One region of the Rhodovulum sulfidophilum DSM 1374 genome, then DNA from elsewhere that is predicted to be linked to it. Evidence: riboswitches for the same ligand, from Rfam matches in the RefSeq annotation. Region 1 holds a riboswitch; the other holds the start of a gene.
The links. Region 1 has a riboswitch for cobalamin ahead of A6W98_RS19520 (BLUF domain-containing protein). Riboswitches for the same ligand answer to the same signal wherever they lie in the genome.
Positions count from the first base shown of each region.

Region 1 (15,909 bases):
CCGGGATGCTGACCGCGGTCGCCACCGGGTTCCTGTCCGAGAACAGCCGGATCAAGCAGGACACGGTGATGGGCGTGGTGTTCTCGGGCATGTTCGGTCTGGGGATCGTGATGTTCGTCGCGCTCCGGACCAATGTGCATCTGGATCACGTCTTGTTCGGCAACATGCTGGGGGTGGGTCCCGCGGATCTGTGGACCGCGGGGGCGATTTCGGTCTGCGTCAGCCTGGTTCTGGTCGTGAAATGGAAGGATCTGATGCTTTACGCCTTCGACCCGGCCCAGGCGAGGGCCTCGGGCCTGCCGGTCGGGCTGCTGCATTACGGCCTGCTGGCGATCCTGTCCCTGACCATCGTCGCGACGCTTTCGGCCACCGGGCTGGTGCTTGCGGTCGGGCTGCTGATCTCGCCCGGGGCCATCGCCTTCCTGATCGTGCGCAGCTTCGGGCGCATGCTGGCAGTGTCGGTTCTGGTCTGTGCCGTGGCGATGCTGGGCGGCACCTATGCCAGTTTCTTCCTCGACAGCGCGCCGGCGGCCACGATCATCCTGGTGCTGACGGGCCTGTTCGTTCTGGCCTTCCTGCGCCGGTTGCACCTGACCCGGAGCGCATCCCGCAGGGCCGCGACCGCCTGACGCCCCGTCCTGCGCCCCCGGGGGCACCTCCGCGATGCAGGACAGGTCTCACTCGCCCTCGAAACGATAGACGGCAAGGCTGCGTTCCAGTTCGTTGACGGCAAGCTTGCGGTTGATCGGGGCCTGGGCGCGCGAGGCGCAGTCGCGGCGTTCGCAGAGAAAGCAGTTCAGCCCGATATCGACGGGCTTCACCCGGCCGAGATCCAGCTGGTCGGCATAGACGAGCCGCGGCGCATAGGCGATGTCGCAGCCCAGCCCGATGGCCAGCTGCGGCGCCGGGGCCGAATGGGTGCCGCCCGCCCGCGTGACGGTGCGCGCGATCGAGAAATAGCTGGCCCCCTCGGGCATCCGGATCACCTGGGTATGGACGCGGCCCGGGGCCTCGAAGGCACCATGGATGTTCCACAGGGGACAGGTTCCGCCGAAGCGCGAGAACGGGAAGCGGCCCGCGCTGAAGCGCTTGGAGACATTGCCCGCCCGGTCGACCCGCACGAAGAAGAAGGGGATGCCGCGCGCCTCGGGGCGCTGCAGGGTCGACATCCTGTGCGCCGTCTGCTCGTAGCTGGTGCCGAAACGGTGGCTCAGCAGCTCGACATCATAGCGCTCGGATTCGCAGGCGGCCAGGAAGCGGCCATAGGGCATCATCAGGGCCGCGGCGAAATAGTTCGCGAGGCTGACACGGGCCAGGCGGCAGGCATCCCCGGCCCCGAACCCGTCGCCGAACCCGGCCGAGCGGATCACCGCATCGATCAGCTCCTGCTGTTCCAGCCGCGCCAGCAGCACCCCGATCTGGAAGCGGCGGCTCGACTGGCCCAGAAGCTCGGACAGCAGCAATTCCCGGCGGTGCAGGTCGAAGCGGCGCAGGCTGCCGCCCATCACCGGGGCCGGGAGGATGCGGATCCGGATGCCGTGATCGGCAAGCCGCTCGGTCAGGGCCAGATGCGGCTCGGTCCGGCGCAGCGCCATCTCTTCCGCCACCGCCTCGGCGGCGCGGTCGACCCGGTCGATATAGTTCTGGGTCTCGTAGAACCAGTCGCGGACGATCTCGACCGGCCGCGCGATCTGGCCCAGCAGCTCGACCTTGTTGCGGTCGGTCAGCGGGTTGTCCTCTGCCTGGGCCTGCATCGCCGCATGGGTGTATTTCGCCTGCAGCCGGACCAGGGCGGCGGCGATCCCGGGCGCCGATTGCAGCACCGCCTCGATTTCGGCCCGGCCGACCCCGCGGGCTTCGAGCGCCGGGTCCTTCAGCGCGGCCGCGAAATCCGAGGCCAGTTGCGCATCGATCCCGGGCGCCAGTTCCGAGACGTTCAGGTCGTAGACCTCGGCCAGCCGCATCAGCAGCCGCGCCGAGGCCGGGCGCTGATCGGTCTCGATCAGGGTGATGTAGCTGGGCGAGATCCCCAGCTCGGCCGCCATCTGCGCCTGGGTCAGGCCCAGCGATTTCCGAAGCACCTTCAGCCGCTGGCCGATGACCAGCTTTTCCCCGCGTTTCGCCATTGTGACAAACCTTACAAGACACGCGCGACCGCGCTGACAACACCGACAACATGACCTTATTCCTATCGCGCCATGATGCACATGCGGCATGACATTACTAGAGTGACATCAGAGGTCGGATACGGCCGCATACAGCCAGGGAAAGGTGCCCGCGATGTCTCTCGACCACCATGTTCCAACAGCATCCACGCCACTTGTCCTGCGCGAGGCGCCGGGGGCCGAGCGCGTCCTGACCGCCGAGGCGCTGGAGTTCATCGCCGCGTTGCAGCGCCGGTTCGGGATGAACCTGCATGCGCTGATGATCGCCCGCCAACGCCGGCAGGAACGCAATGACAACGGCCGTCTGCCCGATTACCTCGAGGAGACCCAGGCGATCCGGCAGGGGGTCTGGCAGGCCGCGCCGGTGCCCGAGGCGCTGGCCGACCGGCGGGTCGAGATCACCGGTCCCGTCGATCGCAAGATGATGATCAACGCGCTGAATTCCGGCGCCAGGGTCTTCATGGCCGATTTCGAGGATGCGACCGCGCCCAGTTTCGCGAATATCGTCGCGGGCCATGCCAACATGCTGGACTATCGCGACGGCACGCTGATCCATGACGATCCGAAGACCGGCAAGTCCTACCGGGTGGGCGAAAACCCGGCGCTGCTGATCGCGCGCCCCCGCGGGCTGCATATGGAAGAGGCCAATGTGCTGCTGGCCGGCCGTCCGGTCTCGGCGGCGCTGTTCGATTTCGGGCTGACGCTGTTTCATTGCGGGCGCGCGCTGGCCGCGACCGGGCGCGGGCCGTTCTACTACCTGCCCAAGATCGAGAGCCACCGCGAGGCGGCCTTCTGGAACTCGGTCTTCGAATTCGCCCAGGACAGGGTCGGTCTGCCCAGGGGCACGATCAAGGCGACGGTGCTGATCGAGACCCTGCCCGCGGCCTTCGAGATGGACGAGATCATCTGGGAGCTGCGCGACCACATCGCCGGGCTGAACTGCGGCCGCTGGGATTATATCTTCAGCTATATCAAGACGCTGCGCGCGCATGCCGACTATGTTCTGCCGGACCGGGCAGAGGTCATCATGGACGAGGCCTTCCTTGCCGCCTATGCCGCGCGGCTGGTCAAGGTCTGCCACCGCCGCGGCGTTCACGCGATGGGCGGCATGGCCGCGCAGATCCCGGTCAGGAATGACCCCGAGGCCAATGAGGCGGCCCTTGCCAGGGTCCGGGCCGACAAGCTGCGCGAGGTGCGGCTGGGCCATGACGGCACCTGGGTCGCCCACCCGGATCTGGTGCCGGTCGCGATGGCGGTTTTCGACGCCGAGATGCCCGGCCCGAACCAGATCCGCACGCCGCGCCAGGAATACCGGCTTCTGCCCGAGATGCTGCTGCGCCCCCATGAGGGCAGGATCACCGAGGAGGGGGTCCGCACCAATATCTCGGTTGCCATCGAATATCTGGCGCAGTGGCTGTCGGGGCGCGGCGCGGTGCCGATCATGAACCTGATGGAGGATGCCGCCACCGCCGAGATCAGCCGTGCCCAGATCTGGCAGTGGATCCGCCACGGCGCCCGGGTCGCGGCCCGGGACGGCACCGAGCGGCGGATGGATGCCACCTGGCTCGACGCGCTGGTGCAGGAAGAGATCGCCGCGATCCTCGGCCGGACGGGACCGGGCGGGTTCCACCGCGGCCATTACGCCTCGGCCGCGCGTATCTTTCAGGAGGCGGCGACGGCCGAAAACCTGCCCGATTTCATCACCACCCCGGCCTATGCCGTTCTGAACGCGCTCGACTGATGGACCCGATCCGCATCCTCTCCCCCTTCGGCGGCCCGCTGCCGGAGGAATGCCCCGCCCCCACCGCGCCGGCCAGCCCCGCGCCCTGCGACCCCGTGACCGATCACGTTGAAAGGAAAAGCCATGAGCCAGAGAAAGACCTATTCGGAGCTTCGTTCGGACGTCCTGTCCCGTTACCCCTCCGGTCGTTCGTCCAGTGGGGTCTCGGTCGATGACATCGTGCAGCTGAAGCTGCAGAACACCTATGCCACCCATCTGGACATCGCCCGCGAGATGGCCTCGGTGATGCGCGCGGACATGGCCGCCTATGACGCGGACCCGCGCAATTCGACCCAGTCGCTGGGCTGTTGGTCGGGCTTTCACGCGCAGCAGATGATCAAGTCGGTCAAGCGGCTGCGCGGCTCGGCCAGGGGCGTCTATGTCTACCTGTCGGGCTGGATGGTGGCGGGGCTCCGCAACCGCTGGGGCCATCTGCCCGACCAGTCGATGCATGAAAAGACCGCCGTCGCCGAGTTGATCCAGGAGATCTACACCTCGCTGCGCCAGGCCGACGAGGTGGCGCTGAACGATCTGTTCAAGACCCTCGATGCGGCGCGGACGGCGGGCGACACGGCGGCCGAGGCCGCCGCCATCGAGGCCATCGACGGTTTCGAATCCCATGTCGTGCCGATCATCGCCGATATCGATGCGGGCTTCGGCAACGAGCACGCGACCTACCTGCTGGCCAAGGAGCTGATCAAGGCCGGCGCCTGCTGCCTGCAGATCGAGAACCAGGTCTCGGATGCCAAGCAATGCGGCCACCAGGACGGCAAGGTCACGGTCCCGCGCGAGGATTTCATCGAGAAGCTGCGCGCCTGCCGTCTGGCCTTCGAGGAGCTGGGCGTCGACGATGGCGTCATCGTGGCCCGGACCGACAGCCTCGGCGCGGGCCTGACCCAGAAGGTGCCGGTCAGCCGCGCGCCGGGCGATCTGGCCAGCCAGTACATCAAATGGCTGAAGACCGAGCCGATCACCGAGGAGAACCCGATCCGCGAGGGCGAGCTGGCGCTTTACCGCGACGGCGAATTCATGCGCCCCGCGCGGCTGCCCAACGGGCTGTTCCCCTTCATGGAAGGCACCGGGCGGGCGCGGGTGGTCGAGGATTGCATCGCCTCGCTGACCCAGGGCGGCGCCGATCTGTTGTGGATCGAGACCGACACCCCCAATGTCGACGAGATCGCCTCGATGGTGAGCGAGATCCGGGCGGCGGTGCCGGATGCCAAGCTGACCTACAACAACTCTCCCTCTTTCAACTGGACGCTGAACCTGCGCAAGCAGGTCCGCGCGCAATGGCTGGCCGAGGGCACGATTTCCGAGGACAGCTATCCGGACGGCAACGAGCTGATGAAGCCCGATTATGACGAGACCGATCTGGGACGCGAGGCCGATGCCCGGCTGAGGGCCTTCCAGACCGACATCTCGACCCGGGCGGGGGTGTTCCACAACCTCATCACCCTGCCGACCTTCCACCTGACCGCCAAGGCGATGGACGAGCTGTCCCGCGGCTATTTCGGCGAGGACAGGATGCTGGCCTATGTCGCGACCGTCCAGCGCGAGGAAATCCGGCGCGGCATCTCGGCGGTCCGGCACCAGCACGAGGTCGGCTCGGATCTGGGCGACACGTTCAAGGAGATGGTCGGCGGCGAACGTGCCCTCAAGGCGGGCGGCTCGGCCAATACCATGAACCAGTTCGCGGCCGAATAGGCGCCGCTGCCCCGGGACGCGGCTGCGCGCATTTCGCGCGGCCGCATTCCCTGGTGGAGGCCACGGATTTCTTCGACAGGAGCCGCGGCTTTGTCTACCATTGCGACGGATGGTGCGCATGCTCTCGCCTGCAGGGAGCATGACTGAAAAGGGAATGCGGTGCGGGGGATCTCCCCAAGGCCGCGGCTGCCCCCGCAACTGTAAGCGGCGAGCGGTTCTGGAAGATGCCACTGGGCGATGCCCGGGAAGGCCCGGAACCGCGGCGACCCGCAAGCCAGGAGACCTGCCATCCGCTTGGTGTTGAAACGGGCGGGGTGCCCCGGAGGACACGGTGTCGGACCGGGATGCCCTTGCGGCCCGTATCCGCTGCCTTGCCCCTGGCCCCGTGCCTGCAATTGAGGCCGTGGGGATGCTGAAAGAAAGCCCGAAAGACGGAACCGCCGAGGGGCGTCTGTTCCGGATCGCCTACAAGAGCCGCGCCCATCCCGGATGTGACCTTGCCTCCGCCGGGGCCATGGCCGCCGAGGACGCCTTGCGAAACCGCGACCGGAACGTGACCGGGGTCCTGCTGTTCGAGCGGGGCTGGTTCCTGCAATGGCTGGAGGGTCCGGCACGGACGGTCCTGTCGCTGGCCTCGGCGATCCGGACCGACCCGCGCCACGGCGAGATGCAGATCCTCAGCGCCGGCGCGACCGATGAACGCCGCTTCGCGGGCTGGCCGATGCGGCTTGCCCCGCCCTCGGGGCCGCTGGCCGACAGGGCGGATTTCGATGCGGCGACCGCCGCGCTTGCCTTCGACCGGGCCGCTGCGCTCTACCGCGAGGAATGCGGCGGCGAGGCGGACTGGCGCGACCTGGCGGACGGCTTCGTCCGCGACCTTGCCCGGGCGCCCGAGGAGGCGGTGCCCGACCTGCCGCCCTCGGCCCTGGAAACGCTGTCGGCGCGGGCGGGCTTCGTCGACGCGCTTTGCGCCGCGCTGGCCGCAGCCTGGCATGCCAGCGCGCTTTCGGGCTTCGAGGTGACGCTGGCGACCGTACGCCTGAACCGGCTTCTGCTGCGGGCCGGCCGACCCGCCACCTCGCTTGCGCCGAAGGGGCGGGTTCTTGTCCTTGCGCCTTATGGCTGCACGGAAATCGCCGGGGCCATTGCCAAGACCGATCTGTTGCGACAGGCCGGATATTCCGTCCGTATGGTGCCCTGGGCCTCGGGCGCGGCACTCGACGACGCTGTCGGAGAGACCGGCAGCTGTCCGGTCATCGTCTATGCCGGGCGTGTCGGCATCGGCACGAAGGATGCCATGCGCGGGGCGGCGCTGGCCGAACGTCTGTCCGCGCGGATGCCCGGGCGGACGGTCCTGCTGGGCGGCCGCGATGCCGGCCCGCTTTGCGACTGGTCGCACCGGCTTGCCTTTCTGGCCCAGCAGCTGCCCACGGGAGCCGACCCCGCTGCCGACCCCGCCCTCCGCACCCGCCAGAGGGTGTGATCCCGGGCCTGCCGGGCGCGTTGCGGAAACCCCGAAGGGTGGCGCGGGACATGTTCTGCGCGGCCCCGTTTCGGCAGGACGCGCTCTGACCCGGGGCCTCACGCTGCTGCCACGAGATTGGCGGGCGGGGCCTTCTCCTGCGGGGTTCGGGCCCGCTATTGGCAGGCTGCCAGAGCCGCTTGGCCGGGATCGCTGTCATCTCGGCTGCCTCGGGAGGCACGGCGCGTGGATGTCCGGGATCCCCGGGCCGATCCCGTCCGGGCGCGCGCCTCGCGATCGCCGGGCACCGAGCTGAAGAAAGAGCTGCTCCGACGCCCGGTCTTTCCGGTCGCTACCCGGTGCGGCGCGCCGTTTTCGACAGCGAAAGCACATCCGATGGGGTTTGCCCGAAGCGCCGCCGGAACAGGGCCGTGAAATGGCTCAGGCTGCCATATCCGACGGAAAGCGCGACATCCGTCACCGAGCCCTTGCCCTCCAGCAGCAATCTGCGGGCTTCGCCGAGGCGGCGTTCCTGCAGGAACGCGTAGACCGCGCAGCCGGTCTCGGCCCGGAAGCTCTGCTTGAGGCGATTGTGGGAAATGCCCGCCGCCTGCGCAAGCTCGGGGACCGTCCAGGCGCGGCCGAGATCGCCTTCCATCAGCGCGATCACCCTTTGCACCGCCCGCCTGTCGCGCGCCAGGAGCGGCGCCGGAGCGATCGCGGTGGCCATGTTGACCCCGGCGGCAAGGGCACGGATCGCCTCGTCGATGATGTAGAGCGAGCGGGCCTCGACGGTCAGATCGGCGGTGCCGGACATGCCCGAGCGGAACAGGGCCTGGGCGTCGGCCATCAGGCGCGGTGTCAGGGGCAACAGGCCGACCCAGACCGAGGGGCTTGCCATCGCCGCATGGGGATGCCCGGCCCCGAGGGCGTCGATCGAGGACGGGCCGCCAAGCGCCGACCAGAAGGACGGTTCAAGCCGGATGTCGATGCCGCGCAGGCGCGAGGAGGGTTTGAACCGGTCCTGCCCGGTGGCGCCTGCCGGGGCGATCATGCAGTAGATGCCGGGGCGCAGCGGGATCGGGCCGAATTGCCCTTCGCCTTCGGTGATCCAGCCGGTCCCGGCCGCCTCGAACAGCAGGCTCAGCGCGACACAGGGGGCGGTATGCATGTCCGCTGCCATGCCGGTGCCGGTCTCGATATCGAAAAGCGAGATCGTCACGCCCTTGCGCAGACCGAGAATGCGGTAGCTGCCGCTTTCGGGCATGCCGCCGAAGGACGAGGACAGGGGCTGCGGTCCCAGAACCGCCACCTCATGCGGTTCGGCATGCGCGAGCTGGCGTGTCTCGATCTGAAGGCCCATCCTGACGGTTCCCGGAAAATAAAAGTCCGATCCCATTATCGGAGTACCTGATCACAATAGTCAACTACTCCCCCCCGGCATAGTCCCCTGATACTCCGCCGAAAACCAGGCGACCGAAAACCAGGCTATTCCGGGGACGGCCAGAACCGTGCGACCAGCGACACCACCGATCCGGCCGATATGGATGCCGGCACTTGCCCTTGTCGGGCTTTATGCCGCGCAATCCATCACCGGCAGCATGGTGCAAAGCGCCTTGCCCGTGGTGCTGCGCGATGCGGGCGTGGGGCTGGACCGGATCGGGCTGTTGTCGCTCCTGTTCATTCCCTGGGTGCTCAAGGTCTTCTGGTCGCCGCTGGTCGACCGCTTCGCCACGCCGCGCCGGTGGATCCTGACCTGCCAGGGCCTGTTGTGCCTGTGCTTCCTGATCGGTGCCGCCTTCGCGCCGGAACACCATCTGGGCGCGCTGTTGCCGGTGGTCTTCGCGATGGCGGTCCTGGCGGCCACGCAGGACATCGCCACCGATGCCGCGGGCGTGCATGCCACCACCCGCCGGACGCGGTCGCTGGCCAGCGGCGCAAGCACCGTCGGAGGCTATGCGGGCTTCCTGATCGGCGGCGGGCTGTGGCTGTGGATCTATGCCCGGCTGGGATGGGAGATCTCGATGATCTTCCTCGCGGTCGCGATGCTGCTTTTGACGCTGCCGGTGCGCGCGCTGCGGATCGGTCGGCCCGAACCGGCGGCAAGGCCCCCTTCGCCGCTTCTCAGCCTGAAGAACCCGGTCCTGATGCGCGGCGCGGGATTGCTGTTGCTGTGGCAGGGCGGGGTGCGGCTGGGGCTGGCCATGACCGGCCCGATGCTGGTCGATGCCGGTTTCTCGATGGAGTTCATCGGCTGGCTGCGCGGCGCGGGCGGCATGGCGGTGGGGCTGATCGCGGCGGCGGCCGGAACGGTGCTGTGCCGCCGCTTCGGCCCGCGCCCGGTGCTGCTGGCAGCGGGCGGCGGGATCGGGACATGCTGCGTGGGGCTTGCCGTCTGGGCTGTGGCGCCCGGTGCGCTCTGGCAACTCGCGGCGCTGCAGCTGGGCCTGTCCGCGCTGACGGCCGTGTCCTTCGTGGCGCTTTATGCCGAGATGATGAACTGGTGCGCGCCGGCTCAGGTCGCGACCGATTTCGCCTTGCTGCAGAGCCTCGACGCCGCCCTTGCGGTCGCCACCGGCATCCTGGCCGGACAGCTGGCGCAGCATATGGGCTATGCGCCGGTCTTCGGTCTGGCCGTGGTTCTGCTGATGTCTGCGCTGCCTTTGGTGCGGCACCTCGCGGGCACTTGCCCCGCGTCTGAAATTCCCTTGAAAAATATGGAGATAGCCGAATGATGCGCAGTCTGCTCAATACGGCCTGTGTCGCGGCGCTGGCTTTCGGTTCGCTGGCTTTCGCGGCGACGCCCCTGGAAGCCCGGGACAGGTCGGCCGGTGGCGAACTCGATCTCGGAACGATCTTTGTCCGGGGCGCCAAGCGGCCGCAGGAGGCGCTGAGCTTTCCCGGTGCCGTCGCCGAGGTCGATGCCTTGCAGCTCCAGGCCCGCGAGGTCCGCAATATCGCCGATCTGGACCGGGTCTTTCCCGGCCTCACCGTCGATACCCGCTCGGCCCGGGTCTATTCCAACTTCACGCTGCGCGGACAGTCCTCGCTCGATTATTACAACCCCTCGGTACAGGTCTATGTCGACGGTCTGCCGCAGGATCCGGCGGTCCTGGCCCAGATGTTCCCCGGCGCGCTGGAAAATGTCGAGGTCCTCTACGGCCCGCAGGGCAGCCTTTACGGCCGCGGCGCGGTCGGCGGCGTGATCAATGTCACCACCACGAAGCCCGGGGACGGGGCGCCCTTCTCATGGTCGGCCGGGGGCTCGGATCAGGGCTATCAGGCGCAGATGCGCGGACAGGTGCAGCTGGGCGACGGGCTCTGGGCCGATCTGTCGCTGGCGCGCGACGACGCCGATGACGATCTCGATGTCATGGGAACCGGCGAGGATGTGGGCGGCACCGTCGAGGACCGCGCGCAGCTGCGGCTGCGCTATGCCCCCGAGGGAAGTTCGCTTGACATCATGCTGAGCGCGGCGCGCAATCGCATCGATTCCAGCGAGGAACAGTTCGTGAAGGGCACCGAGCTGAGCGGCCGCAAGGCGGTGCCCTTCCCCTCGGATTACATCCAGGACACCGACAGCTACGGGCTGACCGCCGATTACGATCTCGGCTGGGGAAAGCTGTCCTTGCTGACCGGGTATCAGGACCGGTCCCTCGACCGGACGATCTTCGGGTCCGACACCCCGGAATGGCAGAAGACCCTGACCCAGGAGCTGCGGCTGTCCTCGGCCACCGGAGGGCCTGTCGATTACGTGGTCGGGCTGTTCTATTCGCATACCAAGTTTCACCGCGACGCCTATGGCGCCTCGACGCTGCAGAAGACAGACAGCTATGCCGCCTTCGGCGATCTGACCTGGCACGCCACCGACCGGCTGGATGTCACCGCCGGGGCGCGCTGGGATTACGAGAAGACCGATGCGACCGCGACCGGCGCCGTGAGCCTCGACGGCAGCGACGACTGGAGCGCGCTTTCGCCGAAACTGGGCGTGAGCTATGCGCTGGCGCCGGACTGGCAGGCCTACGGGATCGTCAGCAGCGGCTTCAAGGCGGGCGGCTTCACGAGGACGCTGACGCCTTCGAACATCTCCTACACCTATGATCCGGCGACGACCTGGAACGGCGAGGCGGGGCTGAAATACCGCTCGGGCGACGGGTCGGTCGAGGCGTCGGTCGCGGCCTATTACAGCGTGACGGACGATTACCAGATGTTCGTGGGCCCGGCCGCCTCGCAATATCTGCAGAATGTCGGCGAGGTGACGGCCAAGGGCATCGACGCCAGGCTGCGCGTCAACCGGGGCGCCTGGGGCGTGACCGGCGGCGCCACCTGGGGCTCGTCGCGCTTCACCGGTTACGACGACGCGTCGGGCACCGACCATGACGGCAATGACGTGCCCTATGCGCCGGATTTCACCGCGCGGCTGGCGGTCGACTACACCCATGATCTGGGCCATGGGCGCGGCAGCCTGATCCCCCGCATGGGCCTCAGCTATCAGGGCAAGGTCTGGTTCGACGAGGCCAACAGCCTCGGCCAGGGCGGCTACTGGCTGGTGGATGCGGGGCTGGCCTGGGACATGGGACAGCACCGGGTGCTGGATCTCTATGCCACCAACCTGACGGACGAGACCTATGTCAGCTACGGCTTCGATGCCAGCGGCTACGGTCTGGGCGATGTCTACCAGCTTGGGCGCGGGCGTGAAGTCGGCATCCGCTTCACCCAGAGCTTCTGAGCGATCCGCGCCTGTCGTGGGGCGCGCCACCGCGCCCCTCCGCGCGCCACCGCGGGCGCGGGTCATGAACCGCGGCGGCCCTTGGACGGGGGCGGGGTCGTCCCTGGACGCGCGCAAGGGACAGGGCCCGGGAGGCGATCGGCGTGATCGTGGCCCTCCCCGGGTCGAAACCGCCTGAAATACCGGGTCGTGACAGGCGCCCCGGAGCGGTGCCGGATCCTGGCGATCCCTCCGCCGGAAAAAGGAGAAGAACGATGACCGAAGCGGCGATGGCCGGGGCTCCTCCCGGGAACGAGGCGTCGAAGCCCCCCGATTTCTTCGCGAGCCTCAAGCTGCTGATGCGCCATGGCGGGAAGGCGGGGCCGCTTTTGTCCATTTCGGCGGCAATGGCCACCTGCGCCGTGGCGCTGGAGCTGGTACCGGTCTGGGCGGTCTGGCGGCTGGTGGCCGAGCTTGTCTCGGGCACCGCGACGCCTGCGATCTTCGTCACCTGTGCGGTGGCGGCGCTGGTGGCGGTGGTCCTCGGCTATCTGCTGATGGGGCTTGCGCTGGGGCTGAGCCATGTGGCGGCCTTCCGCCTGATCCATGCGTTGCGGCTGGCGCTCGCGCGGCATCTGGCGCGGCTGCCGATGGGCTGGTTCGCCGGGCGTCGCTCGGGCGGCGCGAAGAAGCTGATCGTGGACGAGCCCGAGCGGCTGGAGCTTCTGGTGGCGCATGGATTGCCGGAGGGGATTTCCGCCGGCGCGACCTGGCTTGCGGTGACGATCTGGCTCTTTGCCGTCGACTGGCGCATGGCGCTGGCCTCGATCGTGCTGACGCCGCTGGCCTTCGGCGCGATGTTCTCCGCGATGGGGCGCAATGCGCGCATGGCCGGAGCGTATCAGGCGGCCTCAGAGCGGCTGAACGGCGCCATCGTCGAATATCTCGCGGGGATGGCGGTCGTGAAGGTCTTCAACCGCAGCGGCGAAAGCCTCGGCGAGACTGCCGGGGCGGTGCGCGACTATGCCGCCATCGAGACCGCGATGGGCCGCGCCTTCGTGCCGCGCGGGGCGCTGTTCTATACGCTGGTGGGGGCCAATATCTGCGTCATCCTGCCGGTGGGCATGGTGCTGATGCAAACCGGCTCGCTCGATCTGGAAAGGCTGGCGCTGTTTGTCATTCTCGGCGCGAATTACAGCCTTCCCCTGATGAAGCTGTTCAATCTGTTCCACAACATGGCGCATATCTCGATGGCCTCGACGCTGATCGAGGATGTGCTGGCGACCCCTGCCCAGCCCGATACCGGCGCCCGCATCTCCCTGCCGGATCACGAGATCGTCTTCGACCGGGTGCGCTTCGGCTACGAGGCGGGCACCGAGGTGATCCATGGCGTCAGCTTCACCGCGCGCGACGGCAAGGTGACGGCGCTTGTCGGCCCCTCGGGATCGGGCAAGAGCACGCTGGCCGGGCTGATCCCGCGGCTGCACGATGTGGGGGCCGGGCGCATCACGCTTGGCGGGCGGGACATCCGCGAGATCGGGCTCGATCAGCTGATGGAAGAGATCGCCTTCGTGTTCCAGGACACGGTGCTTTTCAGCGGCACGATTGCCGAGAACCTGCGTTTCGGCAAACCCGGCGCGACCGAGGCCGAGCTGCAGGCCGCCGCAATCGCGGCCCGGGCGCATGACTTCATCGCGGCGCTGCCCGAGGGCTATGACACCCGGCTGGGCGAGGGCGGGGCGGCGCTTTCGGGCGGCGAGCGCCAGCGTCTGGCCATCGCCCGCGCCATCCTCAAGGACGCGCCGGTCATCGTGCTGGACGAGGCCACCGCCTTTGCCGATCCCGACAGCGAGGCGGCGATACAGGCGGCGCTGAGCGAGCTGTCGCGCGGCCGCACGCTGATCGTGGTGGCGCACCGGCTGCACACGATCATGGGCGCGGACCGGATCGTGGTGATGGAGGAAGGAAGCGTCGCCGAAACCGGACGGCATGAGGACTTGCTGGCGCAGGGCGGGCTCTATGCCCGACTCTGGGCCGATTACACGGCGGCGCAGGCGATCCCGCTGCGCGGCGGCAGGACGATGGAGACGACCCGATGAGCATGGTTGAGATAACGGATGCGGGACCCGAAAGCCGCTCGGATCTCGAAAGCCTGAAACGCGCCTGGCATCTGGCAGGACCGCTGAAACGGCAGGTGTCACTGGGGGTTCTCTACCGCTTCCTGCAAAGCATGATGCTGGGGCTCGGCTTCGGCGTGGTGGTCCTGGTGGTGACGGGGCTGGCCGACGGGCGCCCGCTGAGTACGGGCTGGATCTGGCAGACATGCGGCCTGATGGCGCTGTCGCTCGCCGGGCAGATGCTGTTCGGCTATCTTTCGGTCAGGGCGTCCTGGCTGTCCTCCTACGAGATGGCGGGGCATCTGCGGCTGCGGATCCTCGAAAAGCTGCGGCACCTGCCGCTGGGGTTTCATCAGGCGCGCCATCGGGGCGACACGGTGACCGTCCTGACCTCGGACATGCAGATGCTGGAAAGCTTCTTTTCCGACGGCCTGCCGCGCATTGCCCAGGCGCTGGGTCTGCCGTCCGCGATCTTCCTGGTGCTGCTGGCGCGCGATCCGCTGCTTGCCCTGGCCACCGCGGTCTCTGCCGTCGTGGCGCTGCCGGTTTTCCTGGCCACGTCGCGGCAGCTGTCGAAGCTGGGCATCCGGCGGCAGGACATGCAGGCCAGGGCCGGGGCGCGGATGATCGAGTTCGTGCAGGGCATGGGGGTGATCCGGGCCTTCAACCACATGGCGCAGGGGCAGCAGGGCTTTCGCAGGGCGATCGACGATTTCCGCGACATCTCGATCCGGATGGTGGTGCAGCTAGCGCTGCCGATGGCGCTGTTCGGAATGATCGTGATGCTGGGGGCGCCGCTGGTGATCTGGGTGATCGGCGGACGGCTCGACACGATCGGGACGGGCTCTGCGGTCACCGCGCTTCTGCTGCTCTTTTCGATGTATGCGCCGCTTCTGGCGCTTCTGGGGGTGATGGAGGCGGTGCGCATGGCCGATGCCTCGCTGATCCGGATGGACCGGATCCTTGCCGCGCCGGACCTGTCCGAGCCCGCCGATGCGCGTCCCCGGGGCAGCGAGGTCCGTTTCGAGAAGGTCGATTTCTGCTATCGCCCGGGCCAGAAGGTGCTGAAGGATATCTCCTTCACCGTGCCCGAACGCTCGATGACCGCCATTGTCGGGCCCTCGGGCTCCGGCAAGAGCACGATCCTGAACCTGATCCCGCGTTTCTGGGATGTCGAGGCGGGCCGCATCACCATCGGTGGCGCAGATGTGGCGCGGATCGGCGAGGCCGGGCTGTCGGATCTGGTGACGGTGGTGTTCCAGCAGGTCTACCTGTTTTCCGGCACCATCCGCGACAACATCGCCGCGGGCCGACCCGGGGCAAGCCAGGCCGAGATCGAGGAGGCCGCCCGTGCCGCCCAGGCGCATGAGTTCATCTCCCGCCTGCCGCGCGGCTACGAGACCGAGGCGGGCGAAGGCGGTGCGGCGCTGTCGGGCGGCGAGCGGCAGCGGATTTCCATCGCCCGCGCCATCCTGAAGGATGCCCCCATCGTGCTGATGGACGAGGCGACGGCGGCGATCGATCCGACCAACGAACGCGCGATCCAGACCGCGCTGGCGCGGCTGGTCGAGGGGCGCACGCTGATCGTGGTGGCGCACAAGCTCTCGACCATCCGTTCTGCCGATCAGATCCTCGTGCTGGAGGACGGGGGGATCGTCGAGCGCGGTCGACATGAGGCGCTCCTGGCGCAGGAGGGGCTTTACGCCCGGCTGTGGAACCACCGCGCCAGGGCTGCCGGATGGCAGATCGGCGGCTGAGCGCCTGCGTGCAGTCGGCGTCCGTCCTGAGGCCGGAGTCCGGTCTCGACGGGACGCCCCTGCTTGCTTCCGGTGCCGGGTCGCGCCCAGGGTGACGGGAACCGCATCAATGCGGGACCGAACGACATTGCGGCTGTTTCCGACGTTGCCATGCGGTTCGCAGCACGCTGCGGGAAGGCCGTCCCCCATCCGGCCGGGGGAATGCGCCTCGAGCAC
Region 1 is NZ_CP015419.1:79,526-95,434, reverse strand. Features, by position in the region: gene A6W98_RS19540 (metal ABC transporter permease) at 1-629, shown strand, start outside; gene A6W98_RS19535 (helix-turn-helix domain-containing protein) at 678-2,126, opposite strand; gene aceB (malate synthase A) at 2,281-3,906, shown strand; gene A6W98_RS19525 (isocitrate lyase) at 4,030-5,649, shown strand; cobalamin riboswitch at 5,743-5,954, shown strand; gene A6W98_RS19520 (BLUF domain-containing protein) at 6,059-7,132, shown strand; gene A6W98_RS19515 (helix-turn-helix transcriptional regulator) at 7,464-8,474, opposite strand; gene A6W98_RS19510 (MFS transporter) at 8,659-9,846, shown strand; gene A6W98_RS19505 (TonB-dependent receptor) at 9,843-11,840, shown strand; gene A6W98_RS19500 (ABC transporter ATP-binding protein) at 12,095-13,918, shown strand; gene A6W98_RS19495 (ABC transporter ATP-binding protein) at 13,915-15,693, shown strand.

Region 2 (15,909 bases), on a different replicon from region 1:
TTGGCGTCTACAGGGCATGCTGCAACCGCGATGAACGGCCGCTTCCGTGATCCTCGGACGGCGCGGGCTTGAGGTGTCGAACGGCGGCTATCGGCAGAGCGCGCCCGAGCGGGCGGCCCGAGGCGCTCCAAGGCCATGCTGCACCGCCGCAGGTCCGCTCCGAGCCTTTGCCGTCACCTCTGATTTGGAGGTATGAGCTCCTCCCCGAGAATCGGACAGTGATGTAAGCTACGATCTGACGTCTGCTGGTCTCCAAGAACGAGGAGATCGGAGCATGTCGAAACGCAGGAACCATGACGCGGGCTTCAAGGCTCGCGTGGCGCTGGAAGCCGTGAAGGGCGAGCGCACCGTGTCGGAGCTGGCCGCGGAATACGGCGTGCATCCGACCATGATCCATCAATGGAAGAAGGCGCTGCTCGAGGGGGCGTCGGACATCTTTGAACGCGGCGGAAAGAAGAAGGCAGAGGTCGACGGCGAGACGGCGCGGTCGCTGCACGCCAAGATCGGGGAACTGGCAGTCGCCAACGATTTTTTGTCACGAAAGCTCAAGCCCTGGACCGGCAAGTGAGGCGCGGGATGATCGAACGCTCTCAGCCCACGCTGTCGGTCGGTGAGCAATGCCGCCCGCTGTCGATCTCGCGGTCGTCGTTCTACTACACACCGCAGGGCGAGACCGCAGTGAACCTGGCGCTTATGCAACTGATCGACCGGCAATTCCTGGAAACGCCGTTCTACGGCGTCCAGCAGATGACTTGGCACCTACAGAACGAGGGCCATGCCGTGAACGTAAAGCGCATCCGGCGGCTGGGGCCACGGTCCCCTACAACTGTGGGGGCCATACTCCCTTGGGGTTTCGCGCCACCGCAAGCCGTTGCGATTGATGAAGATAATGCCACTCAGAGCACGTCGATCATCAACTCTGGGCTTGCCATGCGACTTCGGAAAGTAAGGCTCCAGACGTGCCATCTGTGCGTCGCTCAACCAGAAAAGATCAGACATGGTCACCACTCGTTTTCGAACGGTGAATCATGCACGCCGAACCAAATCAATGGGCCCTGACCCTAAGCGCGGACCCAGATCACCGCAATCGCCCGCCCTGCTGCGCGAGACGAAAGCTCCGCGCGTCGGGCGATTGCTCAACCTGCGCCAACCGGCGTAAACACAAATTGGGCTCCGGTCGCGGCTGGATGAAAGTTCAGTGGTAAGTCAAGCACGCCAGCGGTAATGGGTAAACTGCGTCACCCCGATGGACCGCACCGCCTCCGCCACTGATCGACCCTGCGATACCAGCAAGTCGACCTGCCTAGGCTTCGCGCCGATCTCCTCCGGCTTGTGCCTCTTCTGCGCTTTGTTGTATAATCGAAGGATCTCGCGTCGCCGAGTGGCTCTCGAGGCCGGACATTGCGCTGCTTGGCGAGCAGGAACCCTTCGTACAAGCCGCTGCAGCCGCTGATTTCTTCGATTGTGCAATAACAGCCCTCTTCTGGCCCATTCATTCGTCCTCCATTTAGCTCGAAAGCCTACTTCGGGGAGGACCACTTTTCAGCGGACAGGCCAGACGCGGGTCTATGCTTTCATCCCTTTCGGTTCATTTTATTTGGCAACACTCCAAACTCCTTGCGAAAAGCTGCCGAAAAATGGCTGAGATTAATATAGCCGAGATCTGCCGCGACCGTAGTTACAGAAGCGCGTCCGATCGAAAGTCGATGGTGCGCTGCGTGCATTCGCTCTCGCTGAAACAGTTTGTAGGGGCTCGTGCCGAAGAGTTTTTTGAAACCGCGTGTGAGTGAGGGGGCGCTCAGACCAGCCTCGTGCGCAAGTGCAGGAATACTGGGCGCAGCACTCAAATCCGCCAGAAGCAAATCTCTCGCGTGCAAAAGCTGACGTCTCAAATCGGGGTTCACGCTTTCGACGCGCGAAGGCGTCCGACATTCCAGAAACAAGCCTGCGATCGATAGCGCCTGTGCCTGGAACCAAAGCGGATGGCGTTGTGATGGCTGGTCACGATCGTGAAATGCAAGCTCGCGGTTCAGCATATGAATGACGGCGGACAGCTCTCCCCCGAGATAACCCCCGCTTGAGCCGCCATGTTTGGTGAGCTCTACAAGCTCGGTGTCGTCATCATCCACCCATTGGTTGAACAGGTTGTTTTCGACCATGATCGTCAGGTTCTCGAGCGCCCCCTTCTGCCGGTAGATGCCACTGCGCCCTGGCCGATATTCTATTGAACCCGTGTTGCATCGCACAGGCAGGACGGCGTCTGGCTTGTCAGTGAAGCTCCGCGAGGCAGTGCCCTTGAGATTCGTGGTGAAGCTCAGGCTGACACGGTCGCTGTCGTCTTTCAGCGGCAGCTCCATGCCGCCCTGAAAACTGCCAGCCCAGTAAAGGAGGTCTACCCCGTCCTGCAACTTGAGGAAGACGGCTCGACATTGACGGCCCTGCGTGGGGTGGAACAGACCGGTGTCACGTAAGGCCTTGGAAACCGGTATGAAACCACGCGCCTCCCCAAATGCATGTCCCATCGCCTGCCCCATTTGGAATTATACCTGATTGATTGTATCAGGATTGTGTTTGATCGAAATCGGGCGGCACGGCAAGGCGTGATCTGATTTGTCCCGCGTGAGATCACAGTCATGGAGCCCGAAACGTCCTATGCACTTGCCAGCACGCCCTTATTCCCGTCCGCGGGGCCTCGTTGTGATCCTGACGATCAGCACGGTCACCTTCCTGCCCCCCATGGCCAAGGCCCAAGAGCAGGTGTCATCCGAGTTCCTGGGGGTTGTTCAACTCGATCCGATCACAATCAACGGGCAGGATGATCCCCTCAATTTCTCCTCCGTGCATGAGGGTGAAGATATCGAAAAGGGGCGGTTGCGAAATTTCGAAGATGTTCTGCGGGCAACCCCCGGGATTGGTGTGAACTCGTCGGGGGGAACGAACCTCTCGACTATCTACATCCGCGGTGTCGGGTCGATGTATCCCATGAGCCTCGATGACAGTGCGGCAACATTTACACTGGACGGCAGCCCGTTGAGCGCGCGGCATATCTCGCTGGGAACACTCGACGCGGAGCGGATCGAGGTCCTGAAAGGGCCTCAGGGTACGAAATCCTCCGCTGCGGCTTTGGCCGGGACTGTCAATGTGATCACTGCAAAACCGAGCCGTGTGCAGGAAGGATATCTGCGCAGCGAGATCGGACAGGAGGGGCAGTACCTTCTGGAAGGGGCCGTGGGTGGGCCGTTGTCCGAGACGTTGAGCGGTCGGGTGGCCCTCCGCTATTCTGGCAGTGAACATTGGGTGGAAAACCTGCAGACGGGCGGGCCGGTGAGCGACCCGAAGGAGTTTGCGTTCCGTGGCTCGCTTCTGTGGGAGGGGCAACAGGGAACATCGGCCTTGCTGACATATGAGCACCAGAAGATAGAGGCATTGCCCAATCTGATCATGCTCAAGCCCTATGATCGCTACGGCAAGCTTGATCTTCCCCGGGGCCTCTACGATCAGGTCGAAAAGTCGATTGATCGCACATCGCTTCAGATTACGCACGATCTCGGGGGGAGCCGGATCACCTCGCTCACCTCCTATCTGACCGGCGATAATACAGAGGTCGCGGCGTATGACCGGATCCTCTACGAGGCCCTTTATGGCACACCGGGAGAGTTCTGGAATATCGATGAGGCGCGGGAAAAGGTCTTCAATCAGGACATCCGGTGGGCGTCCTCGGAAGGGGCCCCATTCGATTGGGTCATCGGGGCCTCTTTTGAGCATTTCGATGGGTCTTATGATACGCCGCGAAATACATACGGGACGTCCAGCGCGACGTTCCGCGATTTCGAAAGTGAACGCTATGCGCTTTACGGCAACGTGACGATCCCTCTGGGGGGCGAGGTGGATCTGAGTGCCGGGCTGAGGCAAAACTGGACGGAGTCCAGCTACGATGGCGCCTATCACGGCGGCAGCTCGATTGTGTATGAGAGCCGCTCGCGTAGCGAAGACTTTCTGACGGGGCAGCTTGGCCTGTCCTGGGATGTCTTTCCTGCAACCACGCTCCACGCAAAAATCGCGCGTGGTCATGTGCCGGGTGGCTATAATATCTACGCCACACAACCGGCCGATAGCGACCCCTATCATGGTGCAACGAACGACACTGTTGAAGTCGGTTTTTCGACTGCTTTCGCGGATGGCGCACTGGAGTTGAACGGCGCCTTGTTCGCCAGTCAGGTCGACAACAATCACCTTTTGAGCTACGATTCAGTGACCTATGTCGTCAGCACTCTGAATGCCGATACCAAAAGCCGCGGCCTGGAGCTTCAGGGCACTTGGCATGCCAGCCCCGCGTTTTCCATTTCGGCCGGTGTGAGCTATGTCGATGCCGAAATCACCTCAAATGTATTCGGGATCGGCGACGGGGATGTCAATTCCGGAAACAAGGTGCCCGATGTCGCCCCTTGGACCGCTCATCTCTCGACGAATTACAGGCGAACGGTGCAGTCGTTTCTAGGGCTTGCAAATCCGATTCTTGACGCGCGGCTTGACTATAGTTTCGTCGGGAGCCGCCCAGCTGACCCACAGAACCATTTCGATCTCGACCCTTATCACAAGCTCGATATGCGACTGGAGCTGACGCAAGGGCAAACCGAGTATTATGTCGCCGTGGAGAACCTGCTGGATGAGCAGATCGAGCTTTACGGCTACTATGCACCTGACAGTGGCGCGAGTTATGGTGGGATCGCCCGTGGGCGCGCAGTGACCGTCGGCCTGACGCACAGGTTCTGATCATGGCGGATGATTTGCGGTGTGAGGGTGGCACCGATGTCCTGGGCATGCGTCAATGGACTCTTCTCGCAAGCCTCTACTCGACGCAATATCTCGGCCTTAACTTTTTCGTGGTCGCCCTGGTGGCAATCCTTCGGACCGAGGGAGCCCAGCTCGATGTATTGGGGCTGGTCTACATGCTGGGACTGATCTGGCCGCTTAAACTGATCTGGGCTCCGATGATAGATCGCTTCACGATCGGCCGAGGCGGCCATTTCCGCGGCTGGCTGCTGTTGACGCAGGGACTTTTGGTCTTGCTTCTGCTGGCAATTGGCAGGTTCGATGTGATCGACGATTTTCCACTCGTCTATGCGCTCTGTCTTGGCGTGGCGTTACTGGCCGCGACCCAGGACATCGCCGTGGATGGGCTGGCATGTCGCCTATTGCCAGAGACCGGCCGTGGTTTGGGGAACGGATTGCAGATCGCTGGTGGCCTGGTGGGAAATATGGTGGGAGGCGGTCTGATTTTGATGCTCTACCCCCAGATCGGTTGGGAAGGCTGTTTGACACTCCTTGCGGTTCTCACGGCGATTCCCGCGGTTCAGCTCATTGGCTTCGAGGAACCCGCCTGGCAGAGATACGGGGATGCGACGGGTAAGCTCTATCGCAGGATGACGGTGTTCTGGTGGCAGCCGGGACAGAGGTGCTGGTTGGGAATAGTCCTGCTCGTTTCGGCATCGAGCGGAATGGCTTATGCTGTTCTGATGCCGCTTTTGGTAGATCAGGGATGGGGGCCAGCCCGGATCGGCCTGGTGGTGAATGTGTTCGGCTCCATTGCCGGTCTCGTCGCTGCCCTGATCAGCGGATGGCTCATGCATCGCCTCAGTCGTCGCGACGCGCTGGTTATGGGGGTGGGCCTTCAGATCACCGGTGTCGCAGCGCTTCTATTGCCGGCCTGGGGGCTCACACAAGCAGCGGCGTTTGGTGCGATCGCCTATTTCCTGTGCTATAATCCGGTTTCGGTCGTGATGGCGACCATGATGATGGACCGCGCCGCGCCGCAAAGCGCCGCCACGGATTTCACCTTGCAGTTTACGTCCGGACAATTCGCCGCGATTGCGGCCATGTCTGCAGGTGCGGCCATGGCCGCTCAGATTGGGTATGGAGGCGTTCTGGGTGTCGCTCTCGGCGCCGGATCGGTGGCTTTGTTGCTAGCCGTGGGGTTCGGTCGAAGCCGAGCCGCAGGATGAAGCGTTGGAGCGGTTCTGGCTCATATGGCTTTGTTGCACAAATCGCCTCTGGGGAGTCACTACTTGAATCCAGCACGATAGCGGGGAGACCATAAGCAGTTGCCCCCCCCGAAAACGACAAGACCACGAACTGGTCGTCCTGCAATGAAGCATTGAGACAGGCGTTGTTGCGCAAATGCAGTATGGATTCATGTTGCGAATCCAGGGTGCTAGCCAGTTGGCATGAGCAGACCTGCGAAGACCACCACCTGGCGTGGCTATAGGCCCGCCAGTTCTTGATCTGGTAGGTCGGCGGTAATAGTCGCTTACGCCTCCCAGCTATCACTCTGGATTCAAGCAACAAATCTCCAAGCCGATTTGCGTAACATAGCCCATTCCAATTGCAGGTGACCGCGACACTGAACCAGCTATATTCGGTATTGATCCGACAAGGAGACCCAGACATGGTACAGTAGATGGTGGTTATCCGGTATGTCCGGCCAACCTTAAAAGGGAACGCGGTGCGGGCTTAGGCCCAACGCCGTGACTGCCCCCGCAACTGTAGGCGGCGAGCGACCCCGAAGCGACCACTGGGCAGCAAGGCCCGGGAAGGATCGGGGGAGCGGCGACCCGCGAGTCAGGAGACCTGCCATCTGTTCGATACCAACCCGGGCGGGGTGCCCCGGACGAGGAGCAGATAAGATGGACCATGCCGTCCTGAGACTATTGCTACCGCCGGTTGACTCCGCCCCATTCGCGCGGAGGGCGCAATGCATCTTCACACCACGATCAACGGACCCATCATGGCGCCCGAAAGTCCTGAACGGGCCCGGGAACAGGGACAGTTGGGCTACATGCAATGGCTCGGTTCGATGCCCGGCAACGCGCCCTACAAGGACGAGGCGATCTACGCCTGTATCGCGGCCATGGATCTGGAGCGATCGAAACCGGCCGTCGCGGTGTTCTGCGAACTGATCCGGGCCTCCCTGCGTAAGCCGCTCCGCCGCCTTGATCTTGCCCTGCCCCGACCGCGACGGCGCGGAGGCGCAGCTGTACGACGTTCCCGCCTCTGAGACAGTCGGCGCGCGCCCCGCGCCGATCCGAGGATCAATTGCGCCGGACCGCGGCCCGCGACCAGTCAGACTCGGCGCTCCCCCAACGATGGTCGTCACTTCTGAAGAAGGATCATGGTCATGACCGCCAACCCGCTCACCGCCGCGCTCGACGCCGGCCCCGTCATCTGTGCCGAAGGCTTCCTGTTCGAGCTGGAACGTCGCGGCTATCTCGCTGCGGGCGAGTTCGTCCCCGAGGTCGCGCTGGATCACCCGGAGGCACTGCGCGCGCTCCATCTCGACTTCCAGCACGCCGGCTCGGACATCGTCGAGGCCTTCACCTACAACGGCCACCGCGAAAAGATGCGGGTCATCGGCAAGGAATACCTGCTAGAGCCGCTGAACCGCGCCGCCCTGCGCATCGCCCGCGAGGTCGCGGATATGCAGCCCGGCAACCTGATGGCCGGCAACATCTCCAACACCAATATCTGGGACCCCGTCGATGCCGGCAAGCAGGCCGAGGTTCGTGCCATGTTCGAGGAGATGGTCGGCTGGGCCGTCGAGGAACGCGCCGACATGATCGTGGGCGAGACCTTCTACTATGCCGGCGAGGCGCTTCTGGCGCTTGAGGTTGCTAAGGCCAGCGGCCTGCCCGTGGTCCTCACGATCGCGCCGATGGCCGCGAACGCGATGATGGATGGCGTCGGCATCGTTGAAACCTGCCAGCAGCTCGAACAGGGCGGCGCCGATGTGGTCGGGCTGAACTGCTTCCGTGGGCCAGAGACGATGCTGCCATGGCTCAAGGAAGTGCGCGCCGCCGTCTCGTGCCATGTCGGCGCGCTGCCGGTTCCCTATCGCACCACGCCTGCAGAGCCGACTTTCTTCAATCTCTCCGATCCCGGTTGTTCCTGCCCCGCGCCCCACGGCCGGACCTTCCCGACCGCGCTCGATCCGCTTCAATGCAGCCGGTACGAGATCGGCGCCTTCGCCCGCGAGGCCCATGCGATGGGGGTCGATTACCTGGGGGTCTGCTGCGGGGCCAATCCGATGCTGATCCGCGAGGTGGCCGAGGCCGTGGGGCGCACCACCGAGGCCAGCCGCTACTCCGAACGGATGGAAGCTCATTTCATGTATGGCAGCCATGATCGGTTGCCCGCCCACATCCGAGCCCTCGGCGAGCGCGCCTGATCCTGCCGGCCCGTCGGCAGTTGCCGGCGGGCCGATCCCTCCTGACGGTCATGACCTGGCGAAATGAGCGAAGCCGACGCGGCGAAATCTCAACGGCCACCCGCTCGGACCGGGGCCAACGCGGCGAAATCACTGCCGCCTAGTATTTTCCTTCCGTCGTAGCCACGAGCCGCCGCGGCTGGTCGCGGTGAAGTATCATCTGGGCAAGCAGGATCTCAATGTCGCTGCCGCTCAACACTCAAATCCAACCGGAAGATCCTGGATCAACCCGGCCCTGATTGCGGGGGAAGGTCACATCCTCAATCCGATCCACCAGATGCCGGGACTGAACGCCGAGCGTTTCAGCCGACAACCTACGGCGTTGCGTGATCCACCAGAACCAATGGGATGCCTGCGGCGCAATGCTCGATACGAGCGGGGACCCCGTAAGCACGGGAGATTACCGGGGAAGAAATCACCTCTTCCGGGGGGCCGAAAGCGATCAGCGAGCCCTCCGAGAGCACAGCGAGTTGATCACAGGACCTGATCGCGAGATTGATATCGTGGATGGCGATCATGGCGATGGCGCCGGTTTCACGCAGGAGGTCTCTAACGGCGTTAATCACCGCGAGTTGCCATTTCAGATCAAGCGCGCTGGTGGGCTCGTCAAGCAGCAGAAGCTTCGGGTTCCGTACGGTGACTTGAGCAAGGCCAACCATCTGACGTTGTCCTCCCGACAGCCGATCCATGCGCTCGAGTGCGAGATGGCTGATGCCGAGGGCGGAGAATGCGTTTTCGACGGTTTGTTCCGCGGTTGGCGTATCCAGCGCCCTGACCGCGCGGCAGGCGGCCAGCACCGCTTCGTAAGCCAGCAGAGGGCTGGCAGGCGGCAAGGATTGGGGCAGGTAACCGATTGTCTCGACGCGAGTCTTGTGGTCGGCGGCCGCCAGATCCACGCCGTTCAACTCGACGCGGCCGGAACCTGCGCCGAGGCCGGCAATGGCGCGCAGAAGCGTCGATTTGCCGGAGGCGTTCGGGCCGAGAAGGCCAACCAGTGATCCTGGTGCCACCGATGAGAGTGACAGGTTTTCTATCACCGGTCGGCGCCTGTAACCGGCTGAAAGATTGTGGATTGCGAGACCTGTCATGCATGACGCTCCCTGGCGATCAGCAGCGACAGGAACAGCGGGACTCCCACGATCGAGGTGACGATACCGAGTGGGATTATCACTCCCGGAATGACCATCTTGGACCCGATCGACGCCAGCGAAAGGATCAGCGCTCCCGCAAACGCAGCGCCTGGCAGGAAGAAGCGGTGGTCTTCACCCAGAAGCAGCCGCGCGATATGCGGCCCGACAAGGCCGACGAAACCGATCGTGCCGACGAAACAGACCGCGACAGCTGCCAACAGGCTTGCGCGCAACATTACTGTCAGCCGAAGCCGTTTCGTATCGATCCCCAGGCTTTCAGCCTGTGCCTCGCCAGCACGAAGAGCAGTCAGCTTCCAGACATTTCGCAAGGACAGGGGGACTGCAACGATCAGAACGCCTGCCACGGTTGCGATTTTCGGCCAGGTCGTCCGGCCCAGGCTGCCCATGCCCCAGAATACGATCTGTTGCAGCGTGTCGGCATCGGCCAGAAATTGCAGCAGGGCCACAACAGAGTTTATCGCGAAGACCAGGGCGATACCGAACAGGACCACGCTGTCGGCACCATTGGCTTGCGTTTGCGCGAGCACGTGGATGAGGAGTGCGGCCATCGCCGCGAACAGGAAAGCGCTTGCCGGCAAAAGTGCTTCTTGCGGAAGCCAGCTCACCGAAAGGCCCGTCACCAGAACCAGAGCGGCCCCGAGGGTAGCGGCGGCGGAGACACCCAGCGTAAAGGGGCTGGCGAGCGGATTGTTGAGGACCGTCTGCATTTCCGCGCCCGCCAATCCAAGCGACGCGCCGACAAGGATCGCCATCACCGCATAGGGCAGGCGGACATTGAACAGGATGTAGTGCATCGAACTCGGCAACCCGGCGGAATCCAGAAGGCCGGTGATCACGACGCCGGGTGACAAGGCGGCCGGTCCTGTGAAGACATCGCAAATGAACGCGATGACCAGCAGCCCAAGCATGAGGATGAGGATCAGAAACCTGTATCTGACGAAACTGGCATAACCTTGAGCGAGTGACCGAGCCGCGGCCGGTATCTGCAGAGAATGTCTCAAAGTAGGGGGTCTTTCATGCGAATTTGGTTCCACGGCCTGTTCCGGGCATAAGCCTCGGCCGTCTCGCTGAACGCCGCGATAGCCGGGAAGGGGCGGGTGTCCGGCCGAAGTTCACCGGCCTTGCGGATGATGGGATTCGGAGCGACCCTCTCCGAAACAGGGTATTCGTAGCCGACGTCCGCGTAGATCTGCTGGCCATTGTCTCCGGCAAGGTACTCCAGGAAGGCGACGGCCTCTTCGCGATGCGGTGCATGTGTTGCGACAGCGGCGCCGGTTATGTTGATCGGGGTTCGGCCGTCATCGAATGTCGGCACAATGGCCCGCAGGCTTTCGCTCCAGGCCTTCTGCTCCGAACCACCTGCGCCAGCTTGCATTTCACCGAAGTAGTAGGAATTGGCGACACCGATCAAGGCCCGCCCCTCGGCAATCGCCCGCGCGGCGTTCCGATCACCTCCATTGCCCAGCGGGTTGTTGGCGGCGATGCCCGCCAGCCAGGCTTTGGTTTTCTCCTGCCCGTAACGGGCCAGGTAGGCGGCAATCAAACCCGTGTTGAACATGTGGTCAGCCGACCGGATGAACATCCGGTCGCGCCAGCGCGGGTCTGTGAGGTCGTCATAGTCGAGACGCGTCACATCGAGCGACTTTTCCACGAAGATGAGGCGCGCGCGCATGGATTGCGCGAACCAGCGGCCCTCGGGATCGCGCAGGTAGGCTGGCACCAGTCGATCAAGCGTGCCGGATCTGACCGGCTGTGCAAGGTTGGCGTCCGCGAGTTTCAGGAGCCGTCGGAAATCGACCGTGAGCACGATATCGGCGGGGCAATCAGGTCCTTCCTCCTGCATCAGCGGAGCTGCGTCGGACTTGATGTCCCGGATCGTCACCTCGACCCCGCTTTCCTGGCGGAAACCGTCGGCCAACAACTGCGTGAATTCGCGGTGGCGGGTGGAATATACGGTAAGCTTACGGCTGGTCATCTGGTCCGCTCATGCTGAGAGATCGAGGGCAACGGTGTAGACACCGTCCTGCGGGAGCAACGGGAAGCGCTTGCGAAATGCGGCGAGCGTCTTTCGAGCGTCGAAACCATCCTTGATGCCCGGGTTGAGCCAGCCGGCCAGTGCTTCGAGAGCAACCAGATGCAGCGGCGTCTCATTGAGACCATGCCAGACGGCGTAGGCGCGCTTGTTGCGCACCGCGTTCAGTTCCGCGATGCCGGGATCCGAGACGATCCGGATCAAGCTTTCGCGCGCTTGGGCTTCGGTGACGTTCGCACCGATGGAGATACCGCCTGCGGCGTCCCCTTTCAGTCCGCCGGTTGCGACATAGACATCAGGTTGGCGCGTCAGCATGTATTCGAGATTGATGGGACCGACCGCTTTCGGCAACACGTCAGCCGCGATACTGTGGCCACCCACCAGGGCGGCGAGATCGGCAAAGCTGCCCCGTGCGATGCTGGCGCAGCAGGGCATCACCCCCGCGTGGCTGTGGAAGACCAGATCGGTGGGGGCTCTGGATCGATCGCCAAACGCCCCGGTGATCCGTTTCAGCGTCGCCTGGTAGAAGGAAATCGTGTCTTCGCCGCGTGTTTCCTGCCCGAGCAACTGGCTGAGGATTCGAAGGCTCGGAACCGTGTCCTTCAGCGGATCCTGTGCAAAATCGACCACCGCGACAGTGAGACCCGCCTGGGTGAGGCTGCGGATGAAGGACGTGCTCCCGTCGTTGTCGACCGGTCCGGCATTGAAACGGCTGATCAGCACCAGATCTGGCTGAAGCATCAGCAGCCTTTCGATCGCGTAGTCGCTGCCGACTCGCCGGCCGATGACGGGCAGTGACTTGAGCGCGGGAAACCGGCTGCTCCATGCTTCGGCCTCGTTCGGAAACGTCCTGTTCAGATCGTCAGCCCAGCCGGCAAGAATTGCGATTGGATCCGGATGAACCATGCCGATCATGCTGAGAAAACGCCCTTGCCCCAGCACGACGCGCTTGGCCGGCCTCGCAAGCCTGACCTCACGGCCCAGGAGATCGCGAACCACGATACCGGGGTTCGCCCTGGCAAGACCCGGGGCCGCAAGCGCCATCGCGCCGCAAACGAAACCACGCCGCGTAATCGTATCCATGTCACTCATCGTCGCGCGTTTCCGATGCCCTTTGTAATCTTGACTGTTTTAATCATAGTTCTTATGGGGGGTGCAACACGCTTGAGGCAAAGGCGCAAAGCCTTGAAATTTATCGTATATTAGGAGGTGTCGTGGGTCATTTTCGTGCGTTCGCTCTTGTTTTGATCGCCAGTCTGAACCTCATGTCCACAGCCTCGGAAACGCGGGCGCAGGATGATGTCGTCGTGCTCCCGCCGGTCGTCTTGACAAGTGAGGGGGAGGATTCGGACAGCTATGTGGCCGAAACGTCGCGCGCCGCCACCAAGACAGCCACGCCACTGATCGAGACACCGCAAGCCATTTCCGTGGTCACCGAGGCCGAGCTGGAAACGCGCCAGGTTCAGTCCGTCGGTGCGGCCATCCGCTACAATTCCGGCGTCCTCGGCGACTATTGGGGTGGCGCCGATCTGCGATACGACAAGACTTTGATCCGCGGCTTCGATTCCGCCCAATACCTCAACGGGCTCAAGCTGAGCAAAGGCAGGTTCGCGGGCCTGGGACGGCCGGAACCGTTCGGCCTGGAACGCATCGAGGTGCTGAAGGGACCGTCTTCGGTGCTCTACGGGCAAAATGCTCCGGGCGGTCTCGTCAACCTTGTCAGCAAGAAGCCGACGTCCGAGACCATTCGCGAGATCAACACCTCGGTCGGCACCTTTGGGCGTCGCCAGGGCTCGTTCGACTTCGGCGGAGAAATCGACGCGGAAGGCAAGTTCCAGTACCGGCTGGTCGGCCTGGCTCGCGATAGCGGCACCCAGACCGATCACGGCAGGGACAATCGCCAGTACCTGGCGCCTTCCCTGCGCTGGACGCCAACGTCCGATACCACCTTCACGCTTCTGGGGAGCTATCTTCGTGAGGACCTTGGGAACCAAGTCAACGTGTTGCCGCCGGTCGGCACACTGACGTCAGCATCCTTCGGAAAGATACCGACCAGTTTCTACGCGGGCGAACCCTCGTTCGACAAATTCATTCGCACGTCGCGCTCGATCGGCTACGAGTTCGAACATCACTTCGATGACGTCTGGACGGTCCGGCAAAACCTTCGTTTTGACAGGCAGGACGCGGATTACCGTTATGTGAGCTATTCCGGTGCCGCCCTGGCCGGCACGACCATGCCGCGCAAACGCTCTTTTGTCGATCAGTCCCTCGAGTCCTTCGCTGTCGACAACCAGGCCGAGGCGGAGTTCACAACGGGACGTGTCTCCCACGATCTCATGGTGGGTCTGGATTACCGATACATAGACTCCGCCTTCCGGTTCGGTACGGCGGCCGCCTCCAGCCTGGACATCGAAAACCCGGTTTACGGCGCGCCGGTTTCAATGCCGCCGACCACCCGCAGTGAAGAGACAGATCAGCATCAAACCGGCTTTTACCTGCAAGACCAGATGCGGTTGGGGCGGTGGGCGTTCACGCTCGGCGGTCGTTACGACGTCGTCAGCAGTTCGACCCGGAACCGGCTGACGAACACGGTCGTCGACCAAGATGACGAGAAATTCACGTGGCGGGCAGGCGTAGTCTATCTGGCGGAGAACGGCCTCGCTCCTTACGCCAGCTATTCGACCTCATTCGAGCCGACACCCGGCAGCGATTTCGCCGGAGAAGCTTTCAAGCCGACAACCGGCGAGCAATTTGAAATCGGCGTGAAGTATCAGCCGGTCGGCTTCGACGGCTTCGTGACCCTGTCCGCCTATGAGCTGACCCAACAGAACGTCACGACGACCGATCCCGTCAATACCAGATTCGATGTCCAGACCGGCGAAACCAGGGTACGGGGTATCGAGCTGGAAGGTGTCGCCGCCCTCAGCGACAGCTTGAACGTGAAAGCCAGCTACACCTACATGGACGGCAAGGTGACACAGAGCAACGACTATCTGGGGAACGTTCCGGCTCAGATACCGGATCACGTAGCAAGCCTCTGGGGCGACTACACCTTCCCGGATGGTGGTCCGCTGGCTGGCCTGGAAATCGGCGCTGGTGTGCGTTATATCGGCGGGCGTTTCGGCGATGCGGCCAACCGCATGGATCTGCCGGCAACGACATTGGTCGATGCCTCACTCCGCTATGATTTCGAGAACCTGAGTCCCGATTTTGCAGGCCTGAGCTTGAGGGTCAATGCAAGCAACCTGTTCGACAAAACCTATGTCGGTCAGTGCGCGAGCACCCGGTATTGCCAATATGGCGGACGACGAACCGTTTCAGCCTCGCTCGGATTCCGATGGTGATGAGTGATCGTGCCGCGGTTCAATTGCTCAGATCACGGTTGCCTTAAGTCAGCGCCATCGACGGGTGAAACCGGACGGGGCCGGGGGCGGGACCGAGGAAAGCGCCGCCTCCAACTCCCTGCGCCGCGCATCGAGCGCCAGCATCCGGTCCTTTACCTGCTCCGCGGGGATCCCCGCCATGATCGCGTCCACAAGCTTCGCGTGGCCGCCTCTCACGCGCGCCAGTTCCTTTTCCAGCTTGCTTCGACCGGCCAGGGCCGCGTCCTGCAGCCGGTTGCGCTCGGCCGTGTATTCCTTGCAGGACGCTTCCACCAGACCGGGATCCATAAGGTGGTGTTCCAGCGCATCGAGGACGCTGCGCTCAAGATCCACGCGCTTGATCGTCCGCATGTTCGTGCAGATGGCGCTGCCCTTGTTGCGGGCCCGGGAGCAGCCGGAGGCGTCCTGGCTGACCTTCGCGTATCCGCCGCCGCAGCCGCCGCAGCCGCCGCATTGCATCAGGCCCGAGAACAGGAACCTCGGCCGCCGCCGGTCCCATACCGGAACCCGCGTTCCTCTGGAAATCAGCGCCCCTTGGCGGCTGCGTACCGCCTGCCAGAGTTCATCGTCGATGATGCGCAATTCGGGGATCCCCGGCGGCATCAGGCTCGCACCCGATGCCGCACGGTCGAAATAGACCTTCACCACCTCATATCCCTGGCGATCTGTCTGGGTGCGGTAGGCCCGGATCTGATCTTCGATTGACGCATCACGCTGCAGCTCTGTCGAATAACCGAACCGCCTGCGTTCTCCGGACAACTCTTTCAAACGCTGACGCAGCCCTTGGTCCTGCGGCCTGCTTGACCTTCGCCGATAGACGCGCGGATCAAGCCCGGCCAAGGCACACGCCCTCCGCTGGTTATAGTTCTTCTCTGTCATGGCCCAGTCCACGGCACGTCTCCGAGCACCGGGCTTCAGAAGCGTCCGCAGGCTCACTCGAACGCGTGGCGTTCGCCTGCTCCCATTCCCAGCATTTCCTTGAGTGTGGCGACGTCGAGCATGTGCTCCGCCAGCATCTTCTTCAGCTTGGCGTTCTCAGTCTCCAGGGCCTTCAGCCTCTTGGCCTCGGACACTTCCATGCCG
Region 2 is NZ_CP015418.1:782,040-797,948, forward strand. Features, by position in the region: gene A6W98_RS03900 (transposase) at 275-568, shown strand; partial or broken gene A6W98_RS22100 (hypothetical protein) at 694-795, shown strand; partial or broken gene A6W98_RS21435 (transposase) at 832-999, opposite strand; partial or broken gene A6W98_RS22280 (IS3 family transposase) at 1,066-1,191, shown strand; gene A6W98_RS03905 (helix-turn-helix domain-containing protein) at 1,575-2,522, opposite strand; gene A6W98_RS03910 (TonB-dependent receptor) at 2,698-4,773, shown strand; gene A6W98_RS03915 (MFS transporter) at 4,776-6,002, shown strand; cobalamin riboswitch at 6,442-6,649, shown strand; gene A6W98_RS03920 (hypothetical protein) at 6,752-7,054, shown strand; gene A6W98_RS03925 (homocysteine S-methyltransferase family protein) at 7,175-8,221, shown strand; gene A6W98_RS20145 (ABC transporter ATP-binding protein) at 8,575-9,348, opposite strand; gene A6W98_RS03935 (FecCD family ABC transporter permease) at 9,345-10,319, opposite strand; gene A6W98_RS03940 (extracellular solute-binding protein) at 10,409-11,386, opposite strand; gene A6W98_RS03945 (ABC transporter substrate-binding protein) at 11,396-12,526, opposite strand; gene A6W98_RS03950 (TonB-dependent siderophore receptor) at 12,658-14,787, shown strand; partial or broken gene A6W98_RS20150 (transposase) at 15,556-15,909, opposite strand, start outside.
Region 2: it holds a riboswitch for cobalamin, as region 1 does, so the genes downstream of both, A6W98_RS03920 (hypothetical protein) here and A6W98_RS19520 (BLUF domain-containing protein) in region 1, are expected to answer to the same signal.